DNA from 2 places in the Pseudomonas sp. 22526 genome. Region 1 is predicted to be linked to the other one. Evidence: riboswitches for the same ligand, from Rfam matches in the RefSeq annotation. Region 1 holds a riboswitch; the other holds the start of a gene.
What was found. A riboswitch is a leader RNA that binds a small molecule or an ion and turns the genes downstream of it on or off. The one in region 1 is predicted to bind cobalamin.

Region 1 (7,126 bases):
TCGTCGGAGCCGCCATAGGCGTAGCCGCCCCAGTTCAGGTAGACCTCGGCCAGGTCCTCGCGACTCTGCCACAGGCGACCGTCGATAGCCCCCTGCACGCCCGCACCATAGGCCCCGGGCTTGGCGCCGAAGATCCGCCAGCCGGCCTGGCGCTGCGCGGCCTCGGCATCCAGGCCGGACTGCAGCAGCGCTTCGCGCTCGGCGCGAACCTTGGCCGCCAGCGGGTTGAGGTCGTCCGGCTCGTCCAGCGCGGCCACCGCCTGCACGGCGGCGTCGAACAGGCGGATCAGGTTGGCGAAGGCATCGCGGAAGAACCCGGACACCCGCAGGGTCACGTCCACCCGCGGGCGGTCCAGCAGGCTCAGCGGCAGGATCTCGAAGTCGTCGACCCGCTGGCTGCCGGTGGCCCACACCGGACGCACGCCCATCAGCGCCATGGCCTGGGCGATATCGTCGCCGCCGGTGCGCATGCTCGCCGTGCCCCACACCGACAGGCCGAGCTGACGCAGGTGGTCACCATGGTCCTGCAAGTGCCGTTCGAGGATCAGGTTGGCCGACTGGAAACCGATGCGCCAGGCGGTGGTGGTCGGCAGGTTGCGCACGTCCACCGAGTAGAAATTGCGCCCGGTGGGCAGCACATCCAGGCGTCCGCGGCTCGGTGCGCCGCTGGGCCCAGCCGGCACGAAACGTCCGCCCAGGGCATCCAGCAAACCGCCCATCTCTGCCGGGCCGCAGGCATCCAGGCGCGGCGCCACCACCTCGCGCAGGCTCTCGATGATCGCCTTGACCTCGCTCCAGCCGGGCTCGTTCAGTTGCGCGACTTCACCCGACAACGCGGCTTCGATCAACTGCCCGGCGAACAACTCCAGGCGTTCGCGGGTATCGCCGGCGGTGCGCCACAGCTGCCCGCTGATGTCCTGCAAGACCTGCGGCCGGCGGCCGCTCCAGGGTTCGGCCAGGGCGCAATCCAGCGGATCGAAACCCAGCTCGAAGGCCTTGGCCAGGGCCCGCAACAGGCTCGACTGCGCGCCCCGACCATCGCCACGGGGAATCCGCAGCAGGGCCAGCAAGGTATCGATGCGCAGGCGGCCCACGGGCGACTCGCCGAACACATGCAGGCCGTCGCGGATCTGCGACTCCTTCAGGTCGCACAGGTAGGTATCCAGCCGTGGCAGCCAGAGCGCGGCGTCGGCCTCGCTGTCAAGCTGCCCGTCCAGCTGCAGTTCGCGGTCGATCCGGGTCACCCGCACCAGCTTGAGAATGTCCTTCTGCAACTCGCGGGCACGGCGCGGGTCGAGCAGTTGCGCTTCGTAGTACTCGTCGGCCAGCAGTTCCAGGTCGCGCAACGGGCCGTAGGTTTCGGCGCGGGTCAGCGGCGGCATCAGGTGGTCGATGATCACCGCCTGGGTCCGGCGCTTGGCCTGGGCGCCCTCGCCCGGGTCGTTGACGATGAAGGGATAGATGTTCGGCAGCGGCCCCAGCAGCAGGTCCGGCCAGCAGTTTTCGGACAGGCCGACGCCCTTGCCCGGCAGCCATTCCAGGTTGCCGTGCTTGCCGACATGGATCAGCCCATGGGCGCCGTAGGTCCGGCGCAGCCAGAAATAGAACGCCAGGTAAGCGTGGGGCGGCACCAGGTCCGGGTCGTGATAGACCGCGCTCGGGTCGACCTGATAACCGCGCGCCGGCTGGATGCCGACGAAGGTCAGGCCAAAACGCAGGCCAGCGATCATCAGCCGCCCGCTGCGGAACATCGGGTCGTTTTCCGGCCCGCCCCAGCGTTCGAGCACCGCCCGGCGGTTGGCTTCGGGCAGCGCGTCGAACATGGCCTGGTACTCGTCCAGCGCCAGGCTTTGCTGGCACGGGCGCAGGTCGAGGCTGTCCAGATCGTTGCTGACCCCGCCGAGCAATTGCTGGATCAGCGCCGTCCCGCTGTCCGGCAGCTCGGCCGGCAGTGGGTAACCCTCGGTCTGCAGGGCACGCAGGATATTCAGCGCCGCCGCCGGCGTGTCCAGGCCCACGCCGTTGCCGATGCGGCCATCGCGGGTCGGGTAGTTGGCGAGGATCAGGGCGATGCGTTTTTCGCCATTGGGCAGCCGGGCCAGATCGATCCAGCGCCGCGCCAGTTCGGCGACAAAATCCATGCGCTCGGGGGCCGAGCGGTAGCAGACCACGTCCGACTGGCTGCGCTCGCTGCGCCAGGCCAGGTCCTTGAAGCTGATGGGCCGGCTGATGATGCGCCCGTCCAGTTCCGGCAAGGCGATGTGCATCGCCAGGTCCCGCGGGCCCAGGCCCTGCTCGCTGGCGCGCCAGCCGGGTTCGTTGTCCTGGGCGCAGATGGCCTGGATCACCGGGATATCGCGGCGGAACGGCCGCAGGTGCGGCGCCTCCGGGCTGGACTGGGCAAAACCGGTGGTGTTGAGGATCACTCCCGCCCGCACTTCATCCAGCAGGTCCTCGACCAGCGCCAGGCAACCGGGCTCCTTCAGGCTGGCCAGGGCGATCGGCAGCGGGTTCAGGCCCGCCGCCTGCAAGCGCCGGCAGAACTCATCGATAAAGGCGGTGTTGGCCGCCTGCAAATGCGAGCGGTAGAACAGCAGCGCCGCCACAGGCTGGCCGGCCCGCCAGTCGGCTTGCCAATCGCCGAGGGCGGCGCTGCTTTTGTTCGGGTGATAGATCGCCGTGCGCGGCAGGGTCTGCGGCTCGGACCAGTAGTAGTCGCGCCCCAGCCAGCCGCTGGCCAGGCAGCGGTACAGGTTCAGCGCATTGCCCATGCCGCCCTGGCGCAGGAAGTGCCAGAGGCGATCGCGGTCGGCGGCGGGCACCGTGCTCAGGTCGCTCAGTTCCGGGTCCGGCCGATCGTCGCCCGGCACCAGGATCAGCTGCACGCCGCGTTGCGCCAACTGCACCAGTTGCTCGATGCCATACCGCCAATAGGCGATGCCACCGTGCAGGGAAATCAGGATCACCTTGGCGTGGCGCAGCACCTGGTCGACATACAGGTCGACCGAGGCGTGGTTCTGCACCTGCATCGGGTTGGCCAGGCGAAAGCTCGGGTAGTCCTCTGGCAGTTGCTGCGCCGCTTCGGCCAGCAGCGCCAGACTGGAGTCGCCGCTGCACAGGATCACCAGCTCGGCGGGGGTTTGTCCAAGGTCGGCAATGTTGTCATCCGACACGAAACCGCCGGGCTGGGTCCTGAGCAGGTGCATGGCTTACACGCTGAGGGCGGCGCGCAATTGCGCTTCGAGCAGGGTAGCGTCCAGTTCCTGGCCGATCAGCACCAGGCGCGTGGTGCGGGCTTCGTCGGCGCTCCACTGGCGGTCGAAGTGCTTGTCGAAGCGGGTACCCACGCCCTGGATCAACAGGCGCATCGGCTTGTTGGGGATCGCCGCGAAACCCTTGACCCGCAGGATGCCGTGCTGCACCACCAGTTGGGTCAGGGCGTCCAGCAGCAGGCTTTCGTCGGCCTGTGGCAGTTCGATGGAGATGGAATCGAAGGCGTCGTGATCGTGGTCATCGTGGTCGTCACCATCATGGTGGTGATCGTGATGGCTGTGGCGGCCGTCGATGTGCTCTTCCGAACCCTTGCCCAGGCCCAGCAGCACGTCCAACGGCAGGCGACCGCTGCTGGCTTCGATGACTTTCACCGCCGGCGGCAGTTCCTCGGCGACTTCCAGGCGTACCTTGGCCAGGTCTTCCGGGCTGATCAGGTCGGCCTTGTTGAGGATCACCAGGTCGGCGCTGGACAGCTGGTCGGCGAACAGCTCATGCAGCGGCGACTCATGGTCGAGGTTCGGGTCGAGCTTGCGCTGGGCGTCCACCTGATCCGGGAAGGCGGCGAAGGTGCCAGCGGCCACGGCCGGGCTGTCGACCACAGTGATCACCGCGTCGACGGTGCAGGCGCTGCGGATTTCCGGCCACTGGAACGCCTGGACCAGGGGTTTTGGCAGGGCCAGGCCGGAGGTTTCGATGAGGATATGGTCGAGGTCGTCGCGACGGGCCACCAGCTCGCGCATCACCGGGAAGAACTCTTCCTGCACGGTGCAGCACAGGCAGCCGTTGGCCAGTTCGTAGACGCGGCCGCTGGCCTCTTCCTCGGTGCAACCGATGGCGCACTGCTTGAGGATCTCGCCGTCGATGCCCAGTTCGCCGAACTCGTTGACGATCACCGCGATGCGGCGGCCCTGGGCGTTGTCCAGCATATGCCGCAGCAAGGTGGTTTTGCCCGAGCCGAGGAAGCCGGTAACGATGGTGACGGGAAGTTTGGCCAGTGTTTTCATCGGATGCCCTTTGGCAAGGTGGCGGGCATACGGGACGAGAACCGCGCAGGCAGGTGCACGGAAGAGTTCGCCACCGGATCACCCCGCCCGGTTGTAGTGAGAATCTGGTCCGAGGCAGGTCTCCTGGCTGACGGCGCGCCGGTCGTTGGACTGGCGAACGATGCGCCTTCCCGCCGCCTGGCAGTGGCCTTGCATCGTTCATCACCGTTTACAGTTGCGGGGGCAGCCGCGGCTTGGACCGCGTTCCCTTCTTAGCTTCGGCAGACGCCGAAGAACCTCGAGAGCGCAAGGCTACGCAGTGCTTGGGGGGCGGTCAATGTCCGTGCAGCGCGAAGCTCCGCGAATCGCGCTCGAAAACGAGAACCCCTGCCAATTGACGCCCCTCCCTCGCCCATGCTCTCCTACACGCCTTGTTACGGGTGCCCTTCACAGGGTGAAACGGGAAACCGGTGCGTCACAGGCCAAAAGCCTTGATCAGTCCGGTGCTGCCCCCGCAACGGTAAGCGAGCGAAGAATCAGATCCACTGTGCCAGCAGTCCGGCATGGGAAGGCGATTCTTGCAGGCGTGGCGCAAGCCCCGCCCCTCGCGAGCCCGGAGACCGGCCCGCTGCACAGTCATAACAAACCCGCGGTGGGCGGGCGCTGTTAATTCCCCGCGAGCCCGTCTCGCGGGGTTTTGCTGCGCTCGATTCACCCGCTGACACACCAGAGGGAAGCGCCATGTCGATCATCAGCAGCACCAGCCACTCCAGCAGCACCACCGCCACCCTGAGCCAACGCCTGGTCGCCGCCATCGGCGCCTCGGTCCTCGGTGCGTGCCTGGTGTATTTCGCCGGTTTCTCCCATATCGAAGCGGTGCACAACGCCGCCCACGATACCCGTCACAGCGCCGCCTTCCCTTGCCACTGAGACCTGCCGAGATGATCAAGCGTATCGCGCAAACCGCGGGTTTCACCGGGTTGCTGGCGGCCCTGTTGCTGACCCTGCTGCAAAGCTTCTGGGTCGCGCCACTGATCCTGGAGGCGGAAACCTACGAGAAAGCCCCGGCCGCCCAGCATGAAGCAGTGCATGAGCATGCCGCCGGCACCGCCGCCCACAGCCACGACGCCGAAGCCTGGGAGCCGGAAGACGGCTGGCAGCGCGTGCTGTCCACCACCGGCGGCAACCTGGTGGTCGCCGTGGGGTTCGCCCTGATGCTCGCCGGCCTCTACACCCTGCGTGCGCCGAACCGTACTTCCCAGGGCCTGCTCTGGGGCCTGGCCGGTTATGCCACCTTCTGCCTGGCGCCGACCCTCGGCCTGCCGCCCGAACTGCCGGGCACCGCCGCCGCGGACCTGGGGCAACGGCAGATCTGGTGGGTCGGCACCGCCGCTTCCACCGCGGTCGGCATTGCCCTGATCGTCTTCGCTCGCCACTGGCTGCTGAAAGTGCTGGGCGTGGCCATCCTCGCCGTGCCGCACATCATCGGCGCGCCACAGCCGGAAGTGCATTCGATGCTCGCGCCGCAAGCACTGGAAGCGCAGTTCAAGATCGCTTCGCAGCTGACCAACGCCGCGTTCTGGCTGGCCCTGGGCCTGATCAGCGCCTGGCTGTTCCGCCGCAAGAGCGACGATCAGTACTCGGCATGACGGCAGCCAGCACAGCGCCGACCCTGGTGGTCGGCCTGGGCTGCCAGCGGGGCTGCCCGGCGGAAACCCTGCGCGCCCTGCTCGACCAGACCCTGAGCGCCCACCGCATCGACCTCGGGCAGATCAAGGCGTTGGCCAGCATCGACCTGAAACACGAGGAACCCGGACTGCTGGCCCTGGCCGCGCAATTGGGCCTGCCCCTGACCTGTTTCAGCAGCCGCCAGTTGACGCCTTATGTGCTGCAACTCAGCCATCGCTCGCAGATCGCCTACGAGCACTCCGGCTGCTACGGGGTCGCCGAAAGTGCCGCCCTGGCCCTGGCCGAACACCTGGCCCAAGGCCCGGCAAAGCTGCTTGTCCTGCGGCAGAAAAACGCCCAGGCAACCCTCGCCTTGGCCTGCTGCGGGTAAATCTTCGATAATCCCCGCCACTGATCATGAGCAATCTTCATCTGTGAGGTTGCCTCGCCCCTTTTTTCACAGGAGAACGCCATGACCGTCTTTTTTATCGGCGCAGGTCCCGGCGACCCGGAACTGATCACCGTCAAGGGCCAGCGGCTGATCCACAGCTGCCCGGTCATCATCTATGCCGGCTCCCTGGTGCCCGAAGCGGTGCTGCAGGGCCATAGCGCCGAACAGCTGGTCAACAGCGCCGAACTGCACCTGGAACAGATCATCGAGCTGATCAAGGGTGCCCATGCCAAAGGCCAGGACGTGGCCCGGGTACACTCCGGTGATCCGAGCCTGTACGGCGCCATCGGCGAGCAGATTCGCTGCCTGCGCGAGCTGGGCATTCCCTTCGAGATCATCCCCGGCGTGACCGCCACCGCAGCCTGCGCGGCCTTGCTGGGGGCCGAGCTGACCCTGCCGGACGTCGCCCAGAGCCTGATCCTGACCCGTTATGCCGACAAGACCTCGATGCCCGCCGGCGAAGAGTTCGCCAGCCTGGCCGCCCATGGCACCACCATGGCGATTCACCTGGGGGTCAACCATCTGCAGAAGATTGTCGCCGAGCTGTTGCCCCACTACGGCGCCGACTGCCCGATCGCCGTGGTGCACCGGGCGACCTGGCCGGATCAGGACTGGGTTCTGGGCACGCTGGCGGACATTGCCGAAAAGGTCCAGGCCAAGGGGTTTCGGCGCACGGCGTTGATTCTGGTGGGCCGGGTGCTGGCCACGGACAGTTTCAGCGAATCGTCGTTGTATCGCGCGGGGCATGCGC
Region 2 (22,441 bases), on a different contig from region 1:
CAGGCCAACCGCCGCGGCGTGTTCGCCGGGTTGGCGGCCGGCACCTTCCTGTGGTTCTACACCCTGATCCTGCCGATCGCCGCCCACAGCCTGGGCTGGTCACTGAGCAGCTTCCCGGGCCTGGCCTGGCTGCACGGCAACCCGCTGAACCTGCCGATCACGCCCTTGACCCAGGGTGTGGTGCTGTCGCTGGCGGGTAACTTCACCCTGTTCGCCTGGGTCTCGGTGCTGTCGCGCACCCGGGTTTCGGAACACTGGCAGGCCGGGCGTTTCATCGGCCAGGAAATCAGCGGCCGCCCCAGCTCCCGCTCGATGCTGTCGGTGCAGATCGACGACCTGCTCAAGCTCGCCGCGCGTTTTGTCGGGGAAGAACGGGCCCGCCAGAGCTTCATCCGCTTTGCCTACCGCCAGGGCAAGGGTTTCAACCCCAACCAGAACGCCGATGGCGAGTGGATCGCCCATACCGAACGCCTGCTGGCCGGCGTCCTCGGCGCCTCGTCCACCCGCGCGGTGGTCAAGGCCGCCATCGAAGGACGGGAGATGCAGCTCGAAGACGTGGTGCGCATCGCCGACGAAGCCTCGGAGGTGCTGCAGTTCAACCGCGCCCTGCTGCAAGGCGCGATCGAGAACATCAGCCAGGGCATCAGCGTGGTCGACCAGTCCCTCAGGCTGGTGGCATGGAACCGTCGTTACCTGGAACTGTTCAACTACCCGGACGGGCTGATCAGCGTCGGCCGGCCGATCGCCGACATCATCCGCCACAACGCCGAGCGTGGCCTGTGCGGGCCGGGCGAGGCCGAAGTGCATGTCGCCCGCCGCCTGCACTGGATGCGCCAGGGCCGCGCCCACACTTCCGAGCGGCTGTTCCCCAATGGCCGGGTGATCGAGCTGATCGGCAACCCGATGCCCGGCGGCGGCTTTGTCATGAGCTTCACCGACATCACCCCGTTCCGCGAGGCCGAACAGGCCCTCACCGAAGCCAACGAAGGCCTGGAACAACGGGTCGCCGAACGGACCCAGGAACTGTCGCAGCTGAACGCCGCGCTGACCGAGGCCAAGGGCACCGCCGAGGCCGCCAACCAATCCAAGACGCGCTTCCTGGCGGCGGTCAGTCACGACCTGATGCAACCGCTGAACGCCGCCCGGCTGTTCTCCGCCGCCCTCTCCCACCAGGACGACGGCTTGTCCAGCGAAGCCCAGCAACTGGTCCAGCACCTGGACAGCTCCCTGCGCTCCGCCGAAGACCTGATCAGCGACTTGCTGGATATCTCCCGCCTGGAAAACGGCAAGATCAATCCGGAGCGCAAGCCGTTCGTGCTCAACGAGCTGTTCGATACCCTGGGGGCCGAATTCAAGGCGCTGGCCCAGGAGCAAGGCCTGAAATTCCGCCTGCGTGGCAGCCACCTCAGGGTCGACAGCGACATCAAGCTATTGCGCCGGGTCCTGCAGAACTTCCTGACCAATGCCTTCCGTTACGCCAAGGGCCCTGTGCTACTGGGCGTGCGCCGCCGCGGCAACCAGCTGTGTCTGGAGGTCTGGGACCGCGGGCCGGGCATCCCGCTGGACAAGCAGCAAGTGATCTTCGAAGAGTTCAAGCGCCTCGACAGCCACCAGACCCGCGCCGAAAAAGGCCTGGGCCTCGGGCTGGCGATCGCCGACGGCTTGTGTCGCGTCCTCGGCCATGGCCTGCAGGTCCGCTCCTGGCCGGGCAAGGGCAGCGTCTTCAGCGTCAGCGTGCCTTTGGCCAAGGCGGCCGTCAGCGCACCGAGGCAGGTGGCCGAACTCAATGGCCATCTGCTGTCCGGCGCCCAAGTGCTGTGCGTCGACAATGAAGACAGCATCCTGATCGGCATGAACAGCCTGCTCAGCCGCTGGGGCTGTCAGGTCTGGACCGCACGCAACCGGGAAGAATGCGCCGTGCTGCTGGGTGACGGCGTGCGCCCGCAACTGGCGTTGGTGGACTATCACCTGGACGATGGCGAAACCGGCACCGAGGTCATGGCCTGGCTGCGCACCCAGCTGGGGGATCCGGTGCCAGGCGTGGTGATCAGCGCCGACGGGCGCCCCGAGATGGTCGCCGAGGTACACGCCGCAGGGCTGGACTACCTGGCCAAACCGGTGAAGCCGGCAGCGTTGCGAGCGCTGTTGAGCCGGCATCTGCCGCTCTGAGAGTCCTGTAGTCGCTGCCGCCGGCTGCAATAAGGCCGAAGGCCTTCAGCGATATTGAAAATGCCGCGTCCCCTCCGGGGCCGATCGCAGCCTACGGCAGCGGCTACAGATCAATCCGGCAGTTCGAGCACGGCGCCGTCGGCATCAGTCATCGCCCGCTCCAGCAGGTCCGCCGGCAGGCTCTTGCTGGCGCGCGCGCCAAGCAACCGCAGTTGCTCGCTGCGGCTGACCAGGTTGCCGCGCCCCTCGGTCAGTTTGTTGCGCGCGGCGCTGTAGGCCTTGTCCAGCTGCTGCAGACGATTACCGACCTCGTCCAGATCCTGAATGAACAACACGAACTTGTCGTACAGCCAACCGGCGCGCTCGGCGATTTCCCGGGCGTTCTGGCTCTGCCGCTCCTGCTTCCACAGGCTGTCGATCACCCGCAGCGTGGCCAGCAGGGTGGTCGGGCTGACGATCACGATGTTGCGGTCGAAGGCTTCCTGGAACAGGTTGGGCTCGGCCTGCAAGGCAGCGGAAAAGGCTGCTTCCATGGGTACGAAGAGCAGCACGAAATCCAGGCTGTGCAAGCCTTCCAGGCGCTTGTAGTCCTTGCCGGCCAGGCCTTTGACGTGATTGCGCAAGGACAGCACATGCTGCTTCAGCGCCGCCTGGCCGATCACTTCGTCGTCCGCCGCGACAAACTGCTGGTAGGCGGTCAGGCTGACCTTGGAATCCACCACCACTTGCTTGTCGCCGGGCAGCATGATCAGCACGTCAGGCTGGAAACGCTCGCCGTCGGGCCCTTTGAGGCTGACCTGGGTCTGGTACTCGCGGCCCTTCTCCAGGCCGGCATGCTCCAGCACCCGCTCGAGAATCAGCTCGCCCCAGTTGCCTTGGGTTTTCTGGCCCTTGAGCGCGCGCGTCAGGTTGGTTGCCTCGTCGCTCAAGCGCAGGTTCAGCTGTTGCAGGCGCTCGAGTTCCTTGCCGAGGGAAAAACGCTCACGCGCTTCTGCCTGATAACTCTCTTCGACCCGCTTCTCGAAGGACTGGATGCGCTCCTTGAGCGGGTCGAGCAATTGTCCGAGACGCTGCTGGCTGTTCTCGGCAAAACGCTGTTCACGCTCGTCGAAGATCTTGCCCGCCAGCTCGGCGAACTGCGCCCGCAACTCATCTCGCGAGCCTTGCAGATCGCTCAGGCGTTGCTGGTGACTTTCCTGCTGCTCGCGCAGCTCGGCATTCAACGACGCGGCCTGGGCATCCAGGCGCCGCAGTTCGGCTTCTTTATTGGCCCGTTCAAGGTTCCAGGCGTGGGCGGCATCACGGGCGTTGTCGCGCTCGATCTGCAACAACTCGACTTCCCGGCGCACCGCAGCCAGGTCGGCCTGCTTCACGGCATTGGCCTGGCCCAGGTCGCTGATCTCGTCGCGGCAGGCATCCAACTGGGCGTTCAAGCCATCCTGCGCCAGCAGCGCGGTGGCCAGGCGCTCCTCCAGCAGGGACAGTTCGGTTTGGCGGGAGCTCAGACGGCGCTGCAGTTGCCAGGCGAGCGCCACCAAGGGCAATGCCGCGCCTGCCAGACCAAGCAATACGCTGGTCAAGTCCATAGCCATAGCCACTCCAGACAGTGAAATAAAGCTTGAAGGTTAACCAAGGGACCGAGGCTTGGACAGCTCAGTCTTCGATCTGGCCCAGCTCCAACTGGGCGCGGCGGTCGCCGGCTCGTGCCGCCTGGCGCAGCAGATCGTGGCCGATCCGCCGATCGCGGGCGTTGCCGCACTCGCGGCACATCAGTTGGCCAAGACGACTCTGCGCCGCCACCACCCCTTCCCGGGCAGGCTGCTTGAGCAAACGCCCGGCAAAGTGTTTGACGTTCCGGTTATCCCCCAGGCGTGGACTGTCGAGCAGCCACATGGCCACGCGTAACGTAAAACGCTTGGGTTCGGTAACACTGGAGGAGGCAGAAGTAACAGAAGGTGACACTGAGCGAAACTTCATAAAGCACTGTAGGGCAGATCGGAAGGCGCGCCACTCTACTCCTTTTTTCGCATGCGTAAAGTCGAAAAAAACTCGGCACGCCCGTGCTAGAGCAAGCGCTTGGGACAATCCACAGAAGCTGTGGATAACTCAGTGGACAACCGCCCTACAAGTCGCCGAAAGCCGCATGGGACGGGGCCCGCAGTCAAACTGACGATTTTTTCACCAGTAAAAAAAACCGATGTTTTTCATTGACTTAAATTTTCATCGCAGGCATTGAAGGGCCCGGCAGCTGAGGTGACAGGCTGGTGACAGCCCGCGCAACTATTGTGCACAAGTACCCTCGATCCGGTTATATCGCTGCACCTTTTTCGCCCGTTCACGGGAGAACAGCATCGAGGACCAAAGATTCCAGTAACAACTTTCTGCTCAACTACGTTGGAAAGCCCAGCCTGTCTCGTTCATGGCCTCGCCCCTGCAACGCTCATAACCATTTTGCCTAACACACTTGCACCAGCTACATCAATCCGTTATCATCCACAGCGTTAGTACCAAGCTGAAAGTCAATTCTGGTCGAACAAGTCCCCCGGTTCAGCTTCCCTCAAGAGAAGTTTCTACCGACTACAAGGGATCGACCACCTCGCTGGTTTCCAGGTAAAGCTTTCGCCGACACCGCCTTTGAACACATTGCAAAGGATGTCGCGAAGCACTTTTACTCTGACCGAACCAACCTGCAAATTGATCAGGATCTTCACCTGGGGCCCAGAACCTTAACCCCCCGCTGTGATTGCCTGCCCTCCTAAGTACCTACCTGCCAGCCCTAGCGCGCACTTGATAAAGCGCTTCCAACTGGCTGCTTTGTTCCAGTCGGGTTCTTCGTTCGACCAATGGTGGTCGACGTTACTGGAACGTTTTAACGTTGCACGGTTCTTAACCGTGTCATTTGTAGGAACACCCAATAACTATGTCTACTCAAATCCAGACCCAGGATGCCATTCGCACCCTCACCAACGCTTTTGCTCCAATGAACTGCCTGATCATGGCTGCTCGCAAAGGCTGCTTCAGCTTCACCCTGGTCAACGAACACGGTATCGCTCGTCACAGCGAACGCCTGTACCCCGACCAGTACTCCAGCGCCGAGCCGCTGCAAGCGGTGATCGAGCGAACCCGCCAGGCCTTGACTGCCTGAGACGCCAGAGCGCTGAAAACCCGAAGCCCCGCCTGAACAGCGGGGCTTTTTGTTGCCTGTTATTTCGGTTTTTCCGCCTTCGGCTAAAGCACCATCCGATATAACGGTTATAACTCGAAGCTGGAAATATTTTAAAAACAGTCCTTTACAGCAACGATATGACACTAGACTTCAACTCAAGCGGCATGATCCGCTTCCGGCGAGTCTGACCGATCCACCGCTGCCAAGCTCCCCCATCAGGCCTCGCCGGCCACTTTCACCTTTCGAGGGTTTTATGGGTATTGCCGCCAGCGAACTGTGCCGCTACGTGATCCGCCCAACCCTGATCTATCTGGGCAGTCACAGTCGCACTGCAGAATCACTGCTGCTAGGCATCGCTGCCAGCCAATCCGCCCTCGGCTCCGCCCTGCACGACCGCAGAGGCCACGGCCTCTATCGCATCGCCGAACCCCGCCACCAGGCACTCTGGGACCACTACCTGGCCCTGGACCCGGAGCGGGCCAGCCTGGTTCGCGGCCTGGCCAGCCAGCATGCATTCCTCAGCGGGCCACACCTGGAATTGACCGTCAACCTGCGTTACGCCACCGCCATCGCCTGGCTGCTGGTAGAAGAGCAGAACACCCCGCTCCCCGAGGCCGACGACCTGGTCGGCATGGCCCGCATCTGGAAGCAGATCTTCCAGCCACAAGGACGCTTGCGGGACTTTGCCGACGCCTGGCAAACCTGTGTTGCACCGCTGAATCAGGTCGCCTGCTGAATCGGACTTTTTGCAAGATCGTGCAAACAACGGCAATTTTGGTCGGATTGTCCTACAAAACCGCTCTATCTCAAGCCATACAGCCTATAGCGCTGAGGAGGAAATGTTGGTAATTTTCGCTCCGGTGATCACCAGGAGTTCTAATAATGAAAAAAGTAATACTCAAAACCAGTCTTAGCCTTGCCGTTGCCATGGCATCCACTCAACTCTTCGCAAGTGGCTTTGCCCTGAACGAACAAAGCATCAGCGGCATGGGCACTGGTTTCGCCGGTCGATCCTCTGCTGCCGATGATGCAAGCACAGTTTTTGGTAACCCTGCCGGTATGTCGCGCCTGAAACGCCAGCAAGTCACTGGCGGTGTCGCGGCCATCGATGCATCCACCGACATCAACGATGCCAGCGGCAGCCGTAGCGGTACCAACAAAGGCGATATGGTGCCCTTCACCACCGTGCCCATGGGCTTCTACGTCAAGCCTATCGACGATCAGTGGGCCTTCGGCCTGGGTGTCTACGCCCCATTCGGCCTGATCACCGACTACGAAAACGGCTTCCAAGGCCGTAACTTCGGCAGCAAGAGCGAAGTCAAGGTCATCACCTTCCAGCCAACCGTCAGCTACGCCTTCAACGACAAGGTGTCGATCGGTTTCGGCCCGACCATCAACCGCATTTCCGGCGTCCTGGAATCCGCACTGACCACCCCTCTGTCGCCCAACGACGGTCGTGTCCAGATCAAGGGGAACGACATTGGCTACGGCTACAACATCGGCGTGCTGGTCCAGGCGACCGACACCACCCGCGTGGGCCTGACCTACCACTCGAAGGTCAAGTACAAGCTCGAAGGCCACACTGAAGTCAGCCCAGGCGCCGGCACTCCGAGCGCCCTGCTGCGTGGCGCTCGCTATGACGCCTCGCTGGACATCACCACCCCTGAATCGGCCGACTTCTCGGTGACCCAGGACCTCAACGATGCCTGGAAACTCTACGCCGGTGCGACCTGGACCCGCTGGAGCCGCCTGAAAGACATCACCGTGGAAAACGAAGGCGTAACTGCCAGCGCCGGCGGCCTTCTGGCCCCGGGTGCGCTCAGCACCGTCAAGGAAGAGCAGAACTGGCACGACACCTGGGCCTACGCCATCGGTACGTCCTACCAGTTGAACAAGCAGTGGGTACTGCGTACCGGCCTGAGCTTCGACCAGTCGCCAGCCAACAACACCAACCGTTCGCCACGCATTCCTACCGGCGACCGGACCATCTTCAGCCTCGGCGCCGGCTGGAGCCCAACCGAAGACCTGACCATCGACGTGGCCTACTCCTACCTCAAGGAAGAGAAAGTCAAGGTCAACAACAGGAACCAGCAACTCGGCCAGTCTTACAGCTCCGAGTACGAAAACAGCGCGAACGGCTTCGGCGTGGGTGCAACCTACCGCTTCTAAAGCCTGATGGCCTGAACGAAAAAGCCCCCGCATCCAAGGATGCCGGGGCTTTTTTATTGGCCGCAAATAACACTCAAGGCTTGGATGCCAGCGCCTGTTCCACTGCCTCGATCAACTCAGGACTGTCCGGTTTGGTCAGGCTGGAGAAGTTGGCGATCACCTTGCCCTGGCGATCGACCACATACTTGTAGAAATTCCACTTCGGCGCACTGCTCTGCTCGGCCAGGACCTTGAACAGGTGCACCGCGTCCGGGCCTCGGACCTGCTGCGGCTCGGTCATGGTGAAGGTGACGCCGTAGTTCACATAACAGACCTTGGCCGTTTCCGCGCCATCCCTGGACTCCTGCTTGAAGTCATTGGACGGCACACCTACCAGCTCCAGCCCCTGATCCTTGTAACGCTGGTACAGCGCTTCGAGCCCCTTGAACTGCGGGGCGAAACCGCAAAAGCTTGCGGTATTGACCACCACCAGCGGTTTGCCGGCAAAGCGCTGGCACAGATCGATGGATTCCTTGGCGCGCAGCTTGGGCAACGAGCCCTGCAACAGCGACGGGCATTCGCCCGCCCAGGTCGAACCGGCAAACACCATGAGTACAGCTGGAACAGCCAGCCAACGCGCCAACATATTCAACTCCTTGAAAGTACCGTCAGGGGTGAAGCTACTCGCCCGGCGGAGGCCCTAGCAAGCGCCTCCTAGCAGACGCCCATGCCCAACTGCATCAGCGCCAGCCCGCCCTGGTGCCAGCCCCACCAGGCCAACGCCAACAGCGCGACGACAACCGCCAGGCCGACCCAGCGCAGACCTGTCCGGCTCATGCCGCGCTTGCCTGCAAACGCGCGACCGGACGTTCGCGCACCGGCCAGTTCAGGGCCGCGGCCAGCAGACTGAGGAGAATCGCCACCTGCCAGATCAAGTCATAACTCCCGGTTCGATCGTAGACCACCCCGCCGAGCCAACCGCCGAGGAACGAGCCCAACTGGTGAAACAGAAACACGATGCCGCCCAGCATGGACAGGTTGCGCACACCGAACAAGGTGGCCACCGTGCCATTGGTCAGGGGCACCGTCGACAGCCACAGGAAGCCCATGGCCATGCCGAACAGATAAGCACTGACTTGCGTCACCGGCAGCCAGAGGAACAGGCCGATGACCACCGCACGCAGCAGGTACAGGCCGGTCAGCAAGCGCGGTTTGGACATGCGCCCGCCCAGCCAGCCGGCGGTGTAGGTGCCGAAGATATTGAACAGGCCGATCAGCGCCAGCACCGTGGTGCCCACTGTAGCCGGCAAGTGCTGGTCCACCAGGTAGGCCGGCAAATGTATGCCGATGAACACTACCTGGAAACCACAGACGAAAAAGCCGAACGCCAGCAGCCAGAACCCGGAATGGGAGCAGGCCTCGCGCAAGGCCTCGGAGAGGCTCTGCTCATGGCCCAGGCTTGGCAGCGGCTTGTCCTTGAGCATGCTCACCAGCGGCACGATCAACGCCACCAGCAAGCCCAGCACCAGCAGCGCTGACGACCAGCCGAGCCAGCCGATCAAACCCAGGGTGCCCGGCAGCATGGCGAACTGGCCGAACGAACCGGCCGCACTGGCGATCCCCATGCCCATGCTGCGTTTTTCCGGCGGTAACGCGCGCCCCACCACGCCGAGAATCACCGAGAACGAGGTCCCCGAAAGACCGATGCCGATCAGCAATCCGGCACTCAATGACAGCGACAGCGGCGAATCGGCCAACCCCATGAACAGCAGGCCCACGGCGTACAGCACGCCGCCGATCACCACCACCTTGGCCGCGCCGAAGCGATCGGCCAGGGCACCAGTGAAAGGCTGGGCCAGGCCCCAAATGAGGTTCTGCAAGGCGATGGCAAAGGCAAACACCTCGCGCCCCCAGCCGAACTCAGCGCTCATGGGCGGCAGAAACAGCCCGAAGCCATGTCGAACCCCCAGAGACAAGGCCAGGATCAGCGCACTCCCGAGAAGAACCCAACCGCTGGTACGCCACATCGAAGTCATTTTATTCTCCATTTACGGGTATATACCCGCTTATCATCGAACGAACAGTGCTCACGACAGTTCGTTCAGCAAGGCCAGCAAGGTTTCGCGTTTCTCTGCCCCCAGACGATCGATCAAGCGCTGTTGCGCCGCTTCCCAGGCCGGCAAGGCCGCCAGCAGTCGTTGCTGGCCCTCCTGGGTCAGCTGGACGATACGATTGCGTTGATCCTCACCCTCGGACAGCCGGACCAGCCCCTCGCCTTCCAGCACCCGCAGGTTGCGGCCCAGGGTGCTGCGATCCAGGCCCATGGCCTCGGCCAGGCTGGAAATGCTCGGTTGGTCCAGGCGCTGCAGGTTGCTCAGTAAAGAATACTGGGCAACGTTGATCCCGAAGCCGTCGAGAGCGCCGTCGTAGAACCTGCTGACGCCACGGGCGGCGCGACGCAGGTTGGTGCACAGACATTGAGAAGGAAGCATGGTGCGTGTATATACCCGCGATTAACGGAATGCAAGAATTTTGCAAAGCCCAGGGCGCGGATAACACCCGCGCCCCGCCTTTCTAGAACAGCGCTAACCCCACCAGGACCGCCACCTCCAGCAGTTCCAGCAGAGCCCCCGCCGTGTCCCCGGTGGTGCCGCCCAGACGACGCAGCATCAGCTGGCGCAAGCCGACAAACACCACGCCCGCCAGCAGCAACGCCAACACTGCGCTATAGCCACCGAGCACTACGCACGCCAGCGCTGCGAGCGCCAGCACCCACTTGCCGGCCAGACGCGGCAGATGATTCGCCAGCGCCTGCCCAAGGCCACCAGGGCGCACATAAGGCGTGCAAAGGAACAGCCCCAGCAAGGCGCCGCGACCGATCAGCGGCGCCAGCAGCAAGGCAACGCCGGCCTGCTGCTCGATCAGCGCTACCAGCGCGGCGAACTTGAGCAGCAACACCAACCCCAGGGTGACCACGGCGATCGGCCCGCTGCGCGGGTCCTTCATGATCGTCAGCGTGCGCTCGCGATCGCCGAAGCCGCCCAGCCAGGCGTCCGCGCTGTCGGCCAGCCCATCCAGATGCAGGGCACCGCTGAGCAGCACCCAGACCGTCAGCAACAACGCCCCATGCAGCAACAACGGCGCGCCCATCAACAACTGGTTCATGCCCCAGAGCAGCAGCCCGAACAGCAGGCCGACCAGCGGATAGAACAGCAATGACCGGCCCATTTCCTCGGGCGACGGCATGCCCGGCAAACGCACCGGAAAACTGCTGAGAAATTGCAGGGCGATCCAGAATGGCAGCACGTTCAGGCTCCTTCGCTCAACACCAGGCCCGCCTCGACAGTCAGGGCGAACAAGGCACCGTGAGCGACCTCGACATTCAGCAACTGCTCTCGCGGCAAACCCCGGGCCCGGGCCAGCAGCAGCCGCATCACCCCGCCATGGCTGACCAGCAGCACCCGCTCGCCGGCATAACGCTGGTGCAGACGCTCGACCGCCCCCAGCACCCGCGCGGAAAACGCCAGCACCGGCTCGCCCTGCGGCGGGGTAAAGGCATAAGGATCGGCCCAGAACCGCCCCAGCGCCTCGGCATCGGTCGCCATCAGCGCCGCCGCGCTCTGCCCTTCCCAGGCGCCGAAATGCAGCTCCTGCAGATCCGGTTCCAGAGTCACCGGCAGCGCCAGGCGCAAGCCCAGTTCCTCGGCGAAACGCGCACAGCGTTGCAAGGGCGAGCTCACCAGCCGATCCCAGGGCCCCTGGCCGGCGACGGCGGCGCGCATCTGCTGCCATCCGGCATCGGTCAGGGCATCGTCGAGGCTGCCGCGCAGGCCACCACCAAGCTCGGTTTCGCCATGGCGCAGCAGGTCCAGGCGCAAAGTCATGCCGGGCGATCCGCCACGGCCGCTTCAGCGAAGGTCGCCATCTGCCCGTGCAGGTCGCAGGCCAGGCGCAGCAGGGGCACCGCCAGCGCCGCGCCACTGCCCTCGCCCAGGCGCAAACCGAGGTCCAGCAAGGGCTCGGCCTCGAGGGTTTGCAGGATATGCCGATGCCCCGGCTCGGCCCCACGATGGCCGAACAGCAACCACTGGCGGCACTCGGGGTTCAGCCGCACTGCTACCAGTGCCGCCACGCTGCAAATGAAGCCGTCGACCAGCACCGCCACGCCTTCCTGGGCACAGGCCAGGTACGCCCCCACCAGGGCAGCGATTTCAAAACCGCCGAGGTTGAACAAGGTCTGCAAGGCATCGCCACGCTGGGCGGCATGCAGGCTCAAGGCTCGCTCGATCACCCGCGCCTTGTGGCTGACACCCGCCGCATCCAGGCCGGTGCCGGGCCCCGCCAGATGCGTCACCGGAATGTCCAGCAAGGCGCAGGCCACGGCGCTGGCCGCAGTGGTGTTGCCGATGCCCATCTCGCCACCGATAAACAGCTCGCTGCCCTGCTCGACGGCCCGCAGCACAGTGTCACGTCCAGCCTGCAGGGCTTGCTCGCCCTGGGCCTGGGTCATGGCCGGCCCCTCGACGAAGTTGCGGGTGCCCGGCCCCAGGTTCAAATGACGCACGCCAGGCAGGTTCAACCCGGGCGTCACCGTGCCGAGGTCGACCACTTCCAGGCGTGCCCGCAGCTGCCGCGCCAACACGCTGATGGCCGCACCGCCAGTGACGAAGTTGTGCAGCATCTGCCCGGTGACTTCCTGCGGATAGGCCGAAACGCCCTCGGCCACCACCCCGTGGTCACCGGCGAAAATCGCGATCCACAGTTGCTCCAGGCCAGGCTTGACCCGCCCCTGCAAGCCGGCCAGCTGTACCGCTACCCGCTCCAGTTGCCCCAGCGAACCCGCGGGCTTGGTCAATTGCTGCTGACGCAACCGCGCCGCCTCCAGGGCTTGAGTGTCGAGCGCCTTGCACGGCCGCAGCCACCAGAAGTCATTCATAACGCAGTTCCTTTCAGAGTCAGGGGCAGGCCGGCCACCGTCAGCACTACCCGCTGACAACGCTCGGCCAGGGCTTGATGCAACCAACCGGCTTCATCGACATAACGGCGAGTCAATTCGCCCAGCGGCACGACACCCATTCCGGTCTCGTTGCTGACAAAAATGATTTCGCCCGGCAGCGACGCCAGGCACTGCAACAGGGCTTCGCGCTCACTGGCGAGCCGTTCGGCATCCTCCAGCAGCAACAGGTTGGTCAGCCACAAGGTCAGGCAATCCACCAGCAGGCAGCGCTCGGCGCTCGCCGCTTCGCGCAGCACCCGCGCCAGTTCCAGCGGCTCCTCGATCAAGGCCCATTCGGCCGGACGCCGTTCGCGGTGATGGGCAATGCGCTGGTTCATTTCGCCGTCCAGCGCCTGGCTGGTGGCGATATAGGTCACGGCCAGGCCGCTCTCGCCGGCGAGCTTTTCAGCCAGGCGACTCTTGCCGGAGCGGGCGCCGCCGAGGATCAGTTGCAACATGCTTGGAAACCCTTGAATTGAGGTACAGCCACAGCGGCGCCGCAATGCTGGCGCCGACGCTCTAAAGCCCGCAAAGCTGGCGCAGGCGCTCAGTGTCCAGGTGCTGTTCCACCAGGTCGGCCAGGCGCTCGATGTCGCGCTCGCGCAGGGCGTGGTAATCGACCGCCTGCACCTCGCGCAAACCCGCCCAGCGCAGCAACGCACTGCAGGCCGCCGGCGCTTCGAACAAGCCATGCAGGTAGGTACTGAGAATCTGCCCATCGTCGCTGCGCGCGCCGTCGCAACGACCATCGTCCAGGGTCACGGCCGGCAGTTCCAGCGCAGCCCCCGTCGTGACCCCGGCATGGATCTCATAACCGCTGACCTCGGCCTTTTCCAGCGCCAGGTGTCCACGCACGTTGCGCAGTTGCTTCTCTTGTTCCAGTACTGTCTCGAACGCCAGCAACCCCAAACCCGCGCTGGAGCCTGGCGCGCCTTCCAGCCCCAGGGGATCGTGCAACTGCTCGCCGAGCATCTGCAAACCGCCGCAAATGCCCAGCAACTTGCCGCCATAACGCAGGTGCCGGGCGATGGCCGTGTCCCAGCCCTGGGCGCGCAGATACGCCAGGTCGCTGCGCACGCTTTTCGAGCCGGGCAGGATGATCAGGTCGGCCGGCGGAATCGCCTGGCCCGGACCGATGAATTGCAGGTCCACCTGGGGGTGCAGGCGCAGCGGGTCGAAGTCGGTGTGATTGCTGATACGCGGCAACACCGGCACCAGCACTTTCAGCACCTGCTCGGCCTTGTCGGCTTGACGCTGATCAATACCGTCTTCGGCTTCCAGATGCAGGTCCAGTACGTAGGGCAGCACGCCGATCACCGGTTTGCCGGTACGCGCTTCGAGCCAGTCCAGGCCCGGTTGCAACAGGGCGATATCGCCGCGAAAACGGTTGATGATGAAACCTTTGACCCGCGCCTGTTCGCTCGGCGACAACAGCTCCAGGGTGCCCACCAGATGGGCGAAAACCCCGCCACGATTGATGTCGGCGATCAGCAGCACCGGGCAGTCCACCGCTTCGGCAAAGCCCATGTTGGCGATGTCGCCGGCCCGCAGGTTGATCTCCGCCGGCGAGCCCGCGCCCTCCACCATCACCACCGGATAGGCCGCGCTCAGGCGTTGGTGAGAGGCCAGCACCGCCTGCATGGCGATGGCCTTGTAGTCGTGATAGGCCACGGCGTTCATGGTGGTCACCGCACGACCGTGAATGATCACCTGGGCCCCGGTGTCGCTGTTGGGCTTGAGCAGCACCGGGTTCATGTCGGTGTGCGGCTCCAGGTGCGCGGCCTGAGCCTGCACCGCCTGGGCGCGGCCGATCTCGCCGCCGTCGGCGGTCACCGCGCTGTTGAGGGCCATGTTCTGCGGCTTGAAGGGCACGACGCTGACACCCTGGCGCGTCAGCCAGCGGCAGAGGGCCGTCACCAGGGTGCTTTTACCGGCATCGGAGGTGGTGCCCTGCACCATCAGGGTGGTCATGGATGTTCCTTGGCGTAGGTGACAAAGGCCTGTTCGAGACGCGACCAGTCGGCCTCGTCGGCCGGCAGGCCGAAGCGCAGGCTGCTGTTGTGGGTGAACAGCCGCAGCAGGATGCCGCGACGGGCCATGAACTCATGCAACAACTCGGCGCGATCGGTGATCAGCCACTGGAACAGCGCACAGCCTCCCAGGGGTTTCAGGCCGTGGCGCTCGAGCAGTTGCGCCAGGCGCAGGCTCGCCGCTTCGCTGCGCAGCCGTTGCCGCCCATGGCCTTCGCTGTCGCGCAGGCATACTTGGCCCAGCACCCGGGTCGGTCCGCTGACGGCCCAGGGGCCGACCTGTTCGGCCAGCAGCTTGAGCAGCTTGCGCTCAGCCAGGACGAAACCCAGGCGCACACCGGCCAGGCCGAAAAACTTGCCGAAGGAGCGCAGGACAATCAACCCCACCTGATCGGCCTGGGCCGCCAGACTCAGGTGCGGGGTGTTGTCCATGAAGGCTTCGTCGACCACCAGCCAGCCACCGCGCTGCGCCAGGCGCGCGTGCCAGTCCAGCAGGCGCTCCGGGGTCAGGCTCAGGCCCGTGGGGTTGTTCGGGTTGACCACCACCAGCACGTCCAGGCTGTCGAGGAAAAAGTCCACTTCCTGCTCCAGCACTTCACGCACGATGTAGCCGCTGCGGCGCCAGGCTTCGGCGTGTTCGGCATAACAGGGCGACAGCACGCCGACCTTGCCGGCGCGACGCAAACGCGGGAGCAACTGGATCGCCGCCTGGGAACCGGGCACCGGCAACACATGGGCGGCGCCGTAGTAGTCGCGGGCGGCCTGCTCCAGGCCGTCGTCAGTTTCCGGCAGGCGCGCCCAAGCGCGTATGCCTATCTCGGGAATCGGCCAGGGCCAGGGCGCCAGGCCGCTGGACAGGTCCAGCCAGTCGGCCTCGGCGATGCCGTATTGCTCGGCCGCCTTGCGCAGGCGGCCACCGTGCTCAAGCATAGAACTCAGCTCCCACGCAGAGAATCAGCAGCCATAACCAGACCCCGCGCTGTACCAGTTGCCAGCCGCGATCGATGGACGAAGCATCGGCCGCCACGCCCTCGCCCAGCTGCGGGCGCTGGTGCAGCTCGCCGTGATAGATCGCTGCGCCGCCCAACTCGACACCCAGGGCCCCGGCCCCGGCCGCCATCACCGGCCCGGCATTCGGGCTATCCCAGGTCGGTCCCTGGCGGCGCCAGCATTTCAGCGCCAGGCGGGTCTTGCCCAGCAGTGCGTAAGTCAGGGCCACCAGACGGGCCGGAATATAGTTGAGCAGGTCGTCGATCTTCGCCGCCGCCCAGCCGAAACGCTCGAAACGTTCATTACGATAGCCCCACATCGCATCCAGGGTATTGCTCAGACGATAGAGCACCACGCCCGGCGCGCCGGCCACGGCAAACCAGAACAAGGCGGCGAACACCGCGTCGCTGCCGTTCTCCAGCACCGATTCGGTGGCGGCGCGGGCGACTTCGGTGGCATCCAGTTCGCTGGTCTGGCGACTGACCAGATAGCCGACCCGCTGCCGCGCCTGATCCAGGTCGTCGCTGCGCAAGGCCTGGGCCACCGGCTCGACATGCTCGCCGAGGCTGCGCAGGCCGAGGGCGCAGTACAGCGCCAGGATCTCGAACAGCCAGCCGATATAGGGCAGCCAGGAAAACAGCGTCGCCAGCAGGGTCAGCGGCAGCACCGCGATGACCCAGGCAGTGACGCCATGACTGCGCCAGCCGCGACCGCCGGAGTTGAAACGTTGCTCGATGCGATCGGCAAAACGGCCGAACGCCACCAGCGGATGCCAGCGTTTGGGTTCGCCCAGCAACGCGTCCAGCGCTACCCCGGCGACACTCAGCAACGCCACACTCATTGACTCACTCCCCAGTAGTTTTCATACAGCAATTCACTCAGCGGACGCTCCCGCGCCCAGCCTTCGAGCACCAGCATCGGCGCCGGGTAAAACTCGCCCACCGGCCCCAGGCACAGCACCGCCAGCGGCTTGGCCCCGGCCGGCAGGCCAAGCAGCTCGGCCAGGGCAGCGGGCTCGAACAGCGACACCCAGCCCATGCCCAGTCCTTCGGCCCGGGCCGCCAGCCACAGGTTCTGAATCGCGCAGGAAAGCGAAGCCAGATCCATTTCCGGCAAGGTGCGCCGGCCAAAGATATGCCGCTCACGGTCGTCCATCAGCGCCGCCACCAGGACCTCGGCGCAGTCGTTGATGCCTTCGACCTTGAGCTTCATGAACTCGTCGGAGCGTTCGCCCAGGGCCTCGGCGGTGCGTACCCGCTCCTCTTCCACCAGTTGCTGGATCTGCCCGCGCAACGGCCGGTCGCTGATACGGATGAAACGCCAGGGCTGCATCAGGCCGACGCTGGGCGCCTGGTGCGCCGCCTCCAGCAGGCGACGCAAGACCTGCGGCTCGACCCTGCCACCGACGAAGTGGCGCATGTCGCGACGCTCGGCGATCGCGCGATAGACCGCATCGCGTTCGGCCGCGGAAAAGGCGTTGTCGCTCATGGGCACCGCGCGAGCAGGCTCGCTCCTGCCGGCGCCAGCAGGGCCGCCACCGCTTCGGGGTTGGACGGGAAATAGAAATGCACATAAGAGGCGGTCATCCGCCCTTCGCGGTAAACCGCTTCCGCGCCGCGCCCGCCATTCGGGCTCAGGCCGCGGGCGATCGGCGCAAGCTCGGTGCTGGTCAGCGAATGGTGGTAGGTATGGCCGCGCAGCGAGCCTTCCGGCAACTCCACTGCCTGCAAGGCCAGGGCCGCCAGGCGCTTTTGCATCACCGCATCGCCGGGCAACAGGCCCAGCAGTTCGGCGCGTTCGCCGTCGACGTCGGTCAGGGAGTCCAGCAGATACAACATGCCGCCGCACTCGGCGAGCAAGGGTTTGCCGGCAGCGTGATGCGCGCGGATCGCCCTGAGCATCGAGCCGTTCGCCGCCAGCGCCCGGTGATGCAACTCCGGGTAACCGCCCGGCAGATACAGGCTGTCCGCCTCGGGCAGTGCCGCGTCATGGATCGGCGAGAAAAAGCTCAGCTCGGCGCCCATGGCCCGCAGCAGATCCAGGCTCGCGCCATAGGTAAAGGCAAAGGCTTCGTCGCGGGCCACGGCAATGCGCACCCTGGCCAACAGCGGTTCGATAGCAACCGCCTGGGGAGCGGCAAACGCCACGGCGGGCGGCAAGGCCACTTCGCAGCTGTCGGCCAGGGCCGCCGCCGCGGCGTCGAGACGCAGATCCAGATCGTTGAGTTCGCTGGCCTGCACCAGCCCCAGATGGCGGCTGGGCAGTTCGATGCCGGTTTCCCGGGACAACGCGCCATACCAGCGCAGGCCCTCGGTCAGGCTGCCTTCGAGCAACTGCGCATGGCGCAGGGTGCCGACGCGGTTGGCCAGCACCCCGGCGAACGGCAGGTCCGGCTGATAACGCGCCAGCCCCAACGCCAGGGCACCGAAAGTCTGGGCCATGGCCGTGCCATCGATCACCGCGAGCACCGGCACGCCGAAATGCCGCGCCAGGTCGGCGCTGGACGGCGTGCCGTCGAACAGCCCCATCACGCCTTCGATCAGGATCAGGTCCGCCTCGCCGGCGGCCTCCCACAACAGGCGGCGGCTTTCCTGCTCGCCGACCATCCACATGTCCAGCTGATACACCGGCGCACCGCTGGCGCGCTCGAGGATCATCGGGTCGAGAAAGTCCGGGCCACACTTGAACACGCGCACCTTGCGTCCCTGGTTGCGATGCAGGCGGGCAAGCGCGGCGGTCACGGTGGTCTTGCCCTGACCGGAAGCCGGCGCGGCAATCAGTACCGCCGGGCAATGACGGGCATCACTCACAGTTCGACGCCTTTTTGCGCTTTGATCCCGGCCTGGAAGGCATGCTTGACCATGCCCATTTCGGTGACGGTGTCGGCCAGTTCGATCATCTCCGGCTTGGCGCCACGCCCGGTGACCACCACATGTTGCATCGGCGGACGCGCCTGCAGGTCGCTGAGCACCTGGTCCAGGTCCAGATAGCCGTGCTTGAGGGCGATGTTCAATTCGTCGAGCACCACCAGGCCGATGTTCGGATCGCTCAGCAGTTCGCGGGAAACCGCCCAGGCCGCTTCGGCAGCGGCGATGTCGCGCTGGCGATCCTGGGTTTCCCAGGTGAAACCTTCGCCCATGACATGGAAACGCACCTGCTCCGGGAAGCGCCGGAAAAACAACTCCTCGCCAGTGCTGTTGCGACCCTTGATGAACTGCACCACGCCGCATTGCATGCCGTGGCCCATGGCGCGGGCGAGCATGCCGAAGGCCGAGCTGCTTTTGCCTTTGCCGTTGCCGGTCAGCACCAGCAGCAAGCCGCACTCGTTCGGCGAGTTGGCGATGCGTTCATCGATCACGGCTTTTTTGCGCAACATGCGCGCCAGATGGCGTTCGTCACGATCAGGGGATTCAGTCATGGGGCAGCTCTCCGTTGGGGCTGGATAACGGGGGGCAGGAATAGGAATAGACGGCGCAAGCCTGGCATCGCCCACCGTGATGCCGTTGGATGGATCAGGCCGGTCTCCGGGCTTGTGAGTGGCTTGGACGCCCAACTGCGCGCCTTCCCATGTCGACAATCGACACAGTGGCCTCAGGCGCAGTCTTGACTCACTTACCGTTGCGGGGGCAGCGCCGGAATTGTCGTGCGTGCGCCTTCGGCACGCGTACTCACCGGCTTCCCTGTTTCACTCTGTCGACCTGCGGCCACAGAGCACCTGAAACAAGTCGCGAAGGTTAGAGGGTTGGGGGTGGAGCGTCAATTAAAGCCGGGGGCCGACAGATCGACGAACTGCTGCATATCGGAAATATGACGCCAATCTTGTGCCACACTCAGTGCAGCGATATCAAATAGCCATAATCCCGTTAAAAAACTCCAATATCTCAACAATAATAGGAAAAGTCCGATGAAAGGCATGATCGTCAGCAATCCGAAACTGGAATTCCTGCGCCCTGCCCTGGAACGCTGGTTTGATTGCATCGACCGCTACAACGCCGTGCGCGGTGATAACGAAAGCCCTTACTGGTTCGACGAACAAGCCAACCTGGGATTGCTCTCGGCGGCGGCCTGGATGGCCGAGATGGTCACCCTGGAACACACCCCGAGCAAAAAACAGGTCGAGGACGGCGACCGCAGCGGCCGCACCGACCTCTACATCGCCACGCAAGAGGAACGCGTCTATATCCAGACCACCCAGCGCTGGCCCCGGGTCAACAGCCTGCACCTGACCCAACCGTTGCTGGATGCCGCCAGCGACGCGAAAAAAGCCAGCTACCCCAGCGACCTGAAACTCGGCTGCCTGTTCGTCACGCCACAGAAAACCCAGCACAGCGCCACCCCGGAAGAACTGCAGGACATGGTCGACGACCTGCAAAAGGAACATTGCTGTGCCGTGGCCTGGTACTTCCCCTACGCGTACCGCAAATTGCGCAACGAAGCCGGCAACTATCACCCCGGCGTTGCCGTGCTGTTCAAGGAAGCGCGCTGAACGGGTTGAACCATCGCCCGTCTGTGCTTCTCTATGACTACACCGACGTCGTGCATTCATAGGGAAATCAGCATGCTCAAGCCTCGATACGCAATCCTTATTACCCTCGCCGCAGGCCTTGCCGCCTGTGGCGAAAGCTCCACCCTCCAGGTCTCCGACGGCACCGGCCCCTCGCCGAAACTGCCCGAACCGAACAAAACCCTGTTCCCAACCGTGAACATCGCGCCCGCGATCGGCTGGCCGCAAGGCGCCAAACCGGTGGCCGCCGCCGGCACCCAGGTGGCCGCATTCGCCGAAGGCCTGGACCATCCGCGCTGGCTGTACGTGCTGCCCAACGGCGACGTCCTGGTGGCGGAGACCAACGCCCCGCCCACGCCCGATGACGGCAAGGGTTTGCGCGGCTGGATCGCGGGCAAGCTCATGAGCCGCGCCGGCGCCGGCGTGCCCAGCCCGAACCGCATCACCCTGCTGCGGGACAAGGATCACGACGGCGTGGCGGAAACCCGCACGGTGTTCCTGGAAAACCTCAACTCGCCGTTCGGCATGACCCTGGTGGGCAATGACCTGTACGTCGCCGACACCGATCGCCTGGTGCGTTTCCCCTACAAGGACGGCGACACCAAGATCAGCGCCCAGCCGGCCAAGGTGGTCGACCTGCCTGGCGGCAAGCTGAACCACCACTGGACCAAAAACGTGATTGCCAGCAAGGACGGCAGCAAGCTGTACGTCACGGTCGGTTCCAACAGCAACGTCGGCGAAAACGGCATGGACCAGGAGGAAGGTCGCGCCGCCATCTGGGAAGTCGACCGCGCCACCGGCAAGCAACGGATTTTCGCCTCCGGCCTGCGCAACCCCAACGGCATGGCCTGGGAGCCGCAAAGTGGCAAGCTATGGACCGCGGTCAACGAGCGCGACGAGATCGGCAGCGACCTGGTGCCGGACTACATCACCTCGGTCAAGGACGGCGCCTTCTATGGCTGGCCATACAGTTACTACGGCCAGCATGTGGACGTGCGAGTCACTCCACAGAACCCGGACCTGGTGGCCAAGGCCATCGCCCCGGATTATGCCGTCGGCCCGCATACCGCCTCCCTGGGCCTGGCATTCGCCGAAGGCAGCAAGCTGCCGACGCCGTTCACCCAAGGCGTGTTCATCGGCCAGCATGGCTCGTGGAACCGCAAGCCCCACAGCGGCTACAAAGTGATCTTCGTGCCCTTCGCCAACGGCAAGCCGGTGGGCCAACCGGTGGATGTACTGACCGGTTTCCTCAATGCCGATGAAAAAGCCATGGGCCGCCCGGTCGGCGTGGTGATCGACAAGCAAGGGGATCTGCTGGTGGCCGATGATGTCGGCAACAAGGTCTGGCGCGTGTCAGCAGCCAAGGCGCAATAGGTTCAGCGCTTGCGGCACAGGGTCAAGCCATCCCCCAGGGGCAGCAGCGACAGGTCGACACGCGGGTCATCCTTCAAGGCACGATTGAGTGCCTGGATGGCCCGGGTGTCTTCGCTCTGGGGATTCTCCTCCAGCACCCGACCGCTCCACAGCGTGTTATCGAACACCGCCAGCCCACCCACGCGCAGCAAGCGCAGGGCACTTTCCAGATAAGCCGGATAATTGGCCTTGTCGGCGTCGATGAAGACCAGGTCGAAACCAGCCTCGCCCTCCTCCCACTCGATCCTGGCCAAGGTCTCCAGGGCCGGCGCCAGACGCAACTCGATCCGCCCGGCGACACCCGCTTCCTGCCAGTAGCGGCGCGCGGTGGCGTTGTAATCGCCCGGGATGTCACAGCAGATCAACTGGCCATCCTCCGGCAAAGCCGCGGCCATGGACAAGGCGCTGTAGCCGGTGAAAGTCCCCACCTCCAGCACACGCCGGGCGCCGATCAGTTTGATCAGCAAGGCGAGGAACTGCCCCTGCTCGGGCGCCACCTGCCAGCGCGCCATGGGCAGCGCCTGGGTTTCGTCACGCAGACGGCGCAGCAGCGGCGTTTCGCGCAGGGAAACGTCGAGCAGGTAGTGATAGAGGGCGTCGTCGAGGTTGAGGGTACGAGCGGTCATGGCCACCTCGACGCAAAGAAAGAAGAACCTAAGGGTTGTGCGCCAGATGCTCTGGCTGCAGCACGCGCTTGGCGCTCAGGTAGGCTTTTTGCCAATAGGCCTTGGACAGGCTGTCCAGCTTTACCGTGCCGCCGGTGGCCGGCGCATGGACGAAGCGGCCTTCGCCGACATAGATACCCGCGTGGCTGACCTGAGAACCACCATTGGTGGCAAAAAATATCAGGTCGCCGGTCTGCAAGGCGTTCTTGCCGACATTCGGTGCACGCATGCCGATCATTTCGCGGGTCGAACGTGGCAGCGAGATACCGGCGGCATCGCGATAGACGTAGCCGATCAGGCCACTGCAATCGAAACCGGAGTCCGGCGTGTTGCCGCCCCAGCGATAAGGCGTGCCCACCA

Region 2: it holds a riboswitch for cobalamin, as region 1 does, so the genes downstream of both, cobO (cob(I)yrinic acid a,c-diamide adenosyltransferase) here and ACTJKT_RS20250 (CbtB domain-containing protein) in region 1, are expected to answer to the same signal.

The regions. Positions count from the first base shown of each region.
Region 1 is NZ_JBQENK010000013.1:105,436-112,561, reverse strand. It holds gene cobN (cobaltochelatase subunit CobN) at 1-3,206, opposite strand, end outside; gene cobW (cobalamin biosynthesis protein CobW) at 3,210-4,277, opposite strand; cobalamin riboswitch at 4,374-4,572, opposite strand; cobalamin riboswitch at 4,678-4,899, shown strand; gene ACTJKT_RS20250 (CbtB domain-containing protein) at 4,998-5,186, shown strand; gene ACTJKT_RS20245 (CbtA family protein) at 5,198-5,905, shown strand; gene ACTJKT_RS20240 (cobalamin biosynthesis protein) at 5,902-6,315, shown strand; gene cobM (precorrin-4 C(11)-methyltransferase) at 6,397-7,126, shown strand, end outside.
Region 2 is NZ_JBQENK010000003.1:154,340-176,780, reverse strand. It holds gene ACTJKT_RS05615 (hybrid sensor histidine kinase/response regulator) at 1-2,169, shown strand, start outside; gene rmuC (DNA recombination protein RmuC) at 2,280-3,647, opposite strand; gene ACTJKT_RS05605 (hypothetical protein) at 3,823-4,146, opposite strand; gene ACTJKT_RS05600 (hypothetical protein) at 5,090-5,314, shown strand; gene ACTJKT_RS05595 (hypothetical protein) at 5,589-6,071, shown strand; gene ACTJKT_RS05590 (OmpP1/FadL family transporter) at 6,218-7,504, shown strand; gene ACTJKT_RS05585 (glutathione peroxidase) at 7,578-8,129, opposite strand; gene ACTJKT_RS05580 (hypothetical protein) at 8,198-8,320, opposite strand; gene ACTJKT_RS05575 (MFS transporter) at 8,317-9,519, opposite strand; gene ACTJKT_RS05570 (MarR family winged helix-turn-helix transcriptional regulator) at 9,571-9,975, opposite strand; gene ACTJKT_RS05565 (adenosylcobinamide-GDP ribazoletransferase) at 10,058-10,789, opposite strand; gene cobC (alpha-ribazole phosphatase family protein) at 10,792-11,367, opposite strand; gene cobT (nicotinate-nucleotide--dimethylbenzimidazole phosphoribosyltransferase) at 11,364-12,419, opposite strand; gene cobU (bifunctional adenosylcobinamide kinase/adenosylcobinamide-phosphate guanylyltransferase) at 12,416-12,937, opposite strand; gene ACTJKT_RS05545 (cobyric acid synthase) at 12,999-14,450, opposite strand; gene cobD (threonine-phosphate decarboxylase CobD) at 14,447-15,439, opposite strand; gene cbiB (adenosylcobinamide-phosphate synthase CbiB) at 15,432-16,340, opposite strand; gene bluB (5,6-dimethylbenzimidazole synthase) at 16,337-16,987, opposite strand; gene ACTJKT_RS05525 (cobyrinate a,c-diamide synthase) at 16,984-18,309, opposite strand; gene cobO (cob(I)yrinic acid a,c-diamide adenosyltransferase) at 18,306-18,917, opposite strand; cobalamin riboswitch at 18,998-19,233, opposite strand; gene ACTJKT_RS05515 (hypothetical protein) at 19,404-19,985, shown strand; gene ACTJKT_RS05510 (PQQ-dependent sugar dehydrogenase) at 20,058-21,377, shown strand; gene ACTJKT_RS05505 (O-methyltransferase) at 21,380-22,042, opposite strand; gene ACTJKT_RS05500 (C40 family peptidase) at 22,071-22,441, opposite strand, start outside.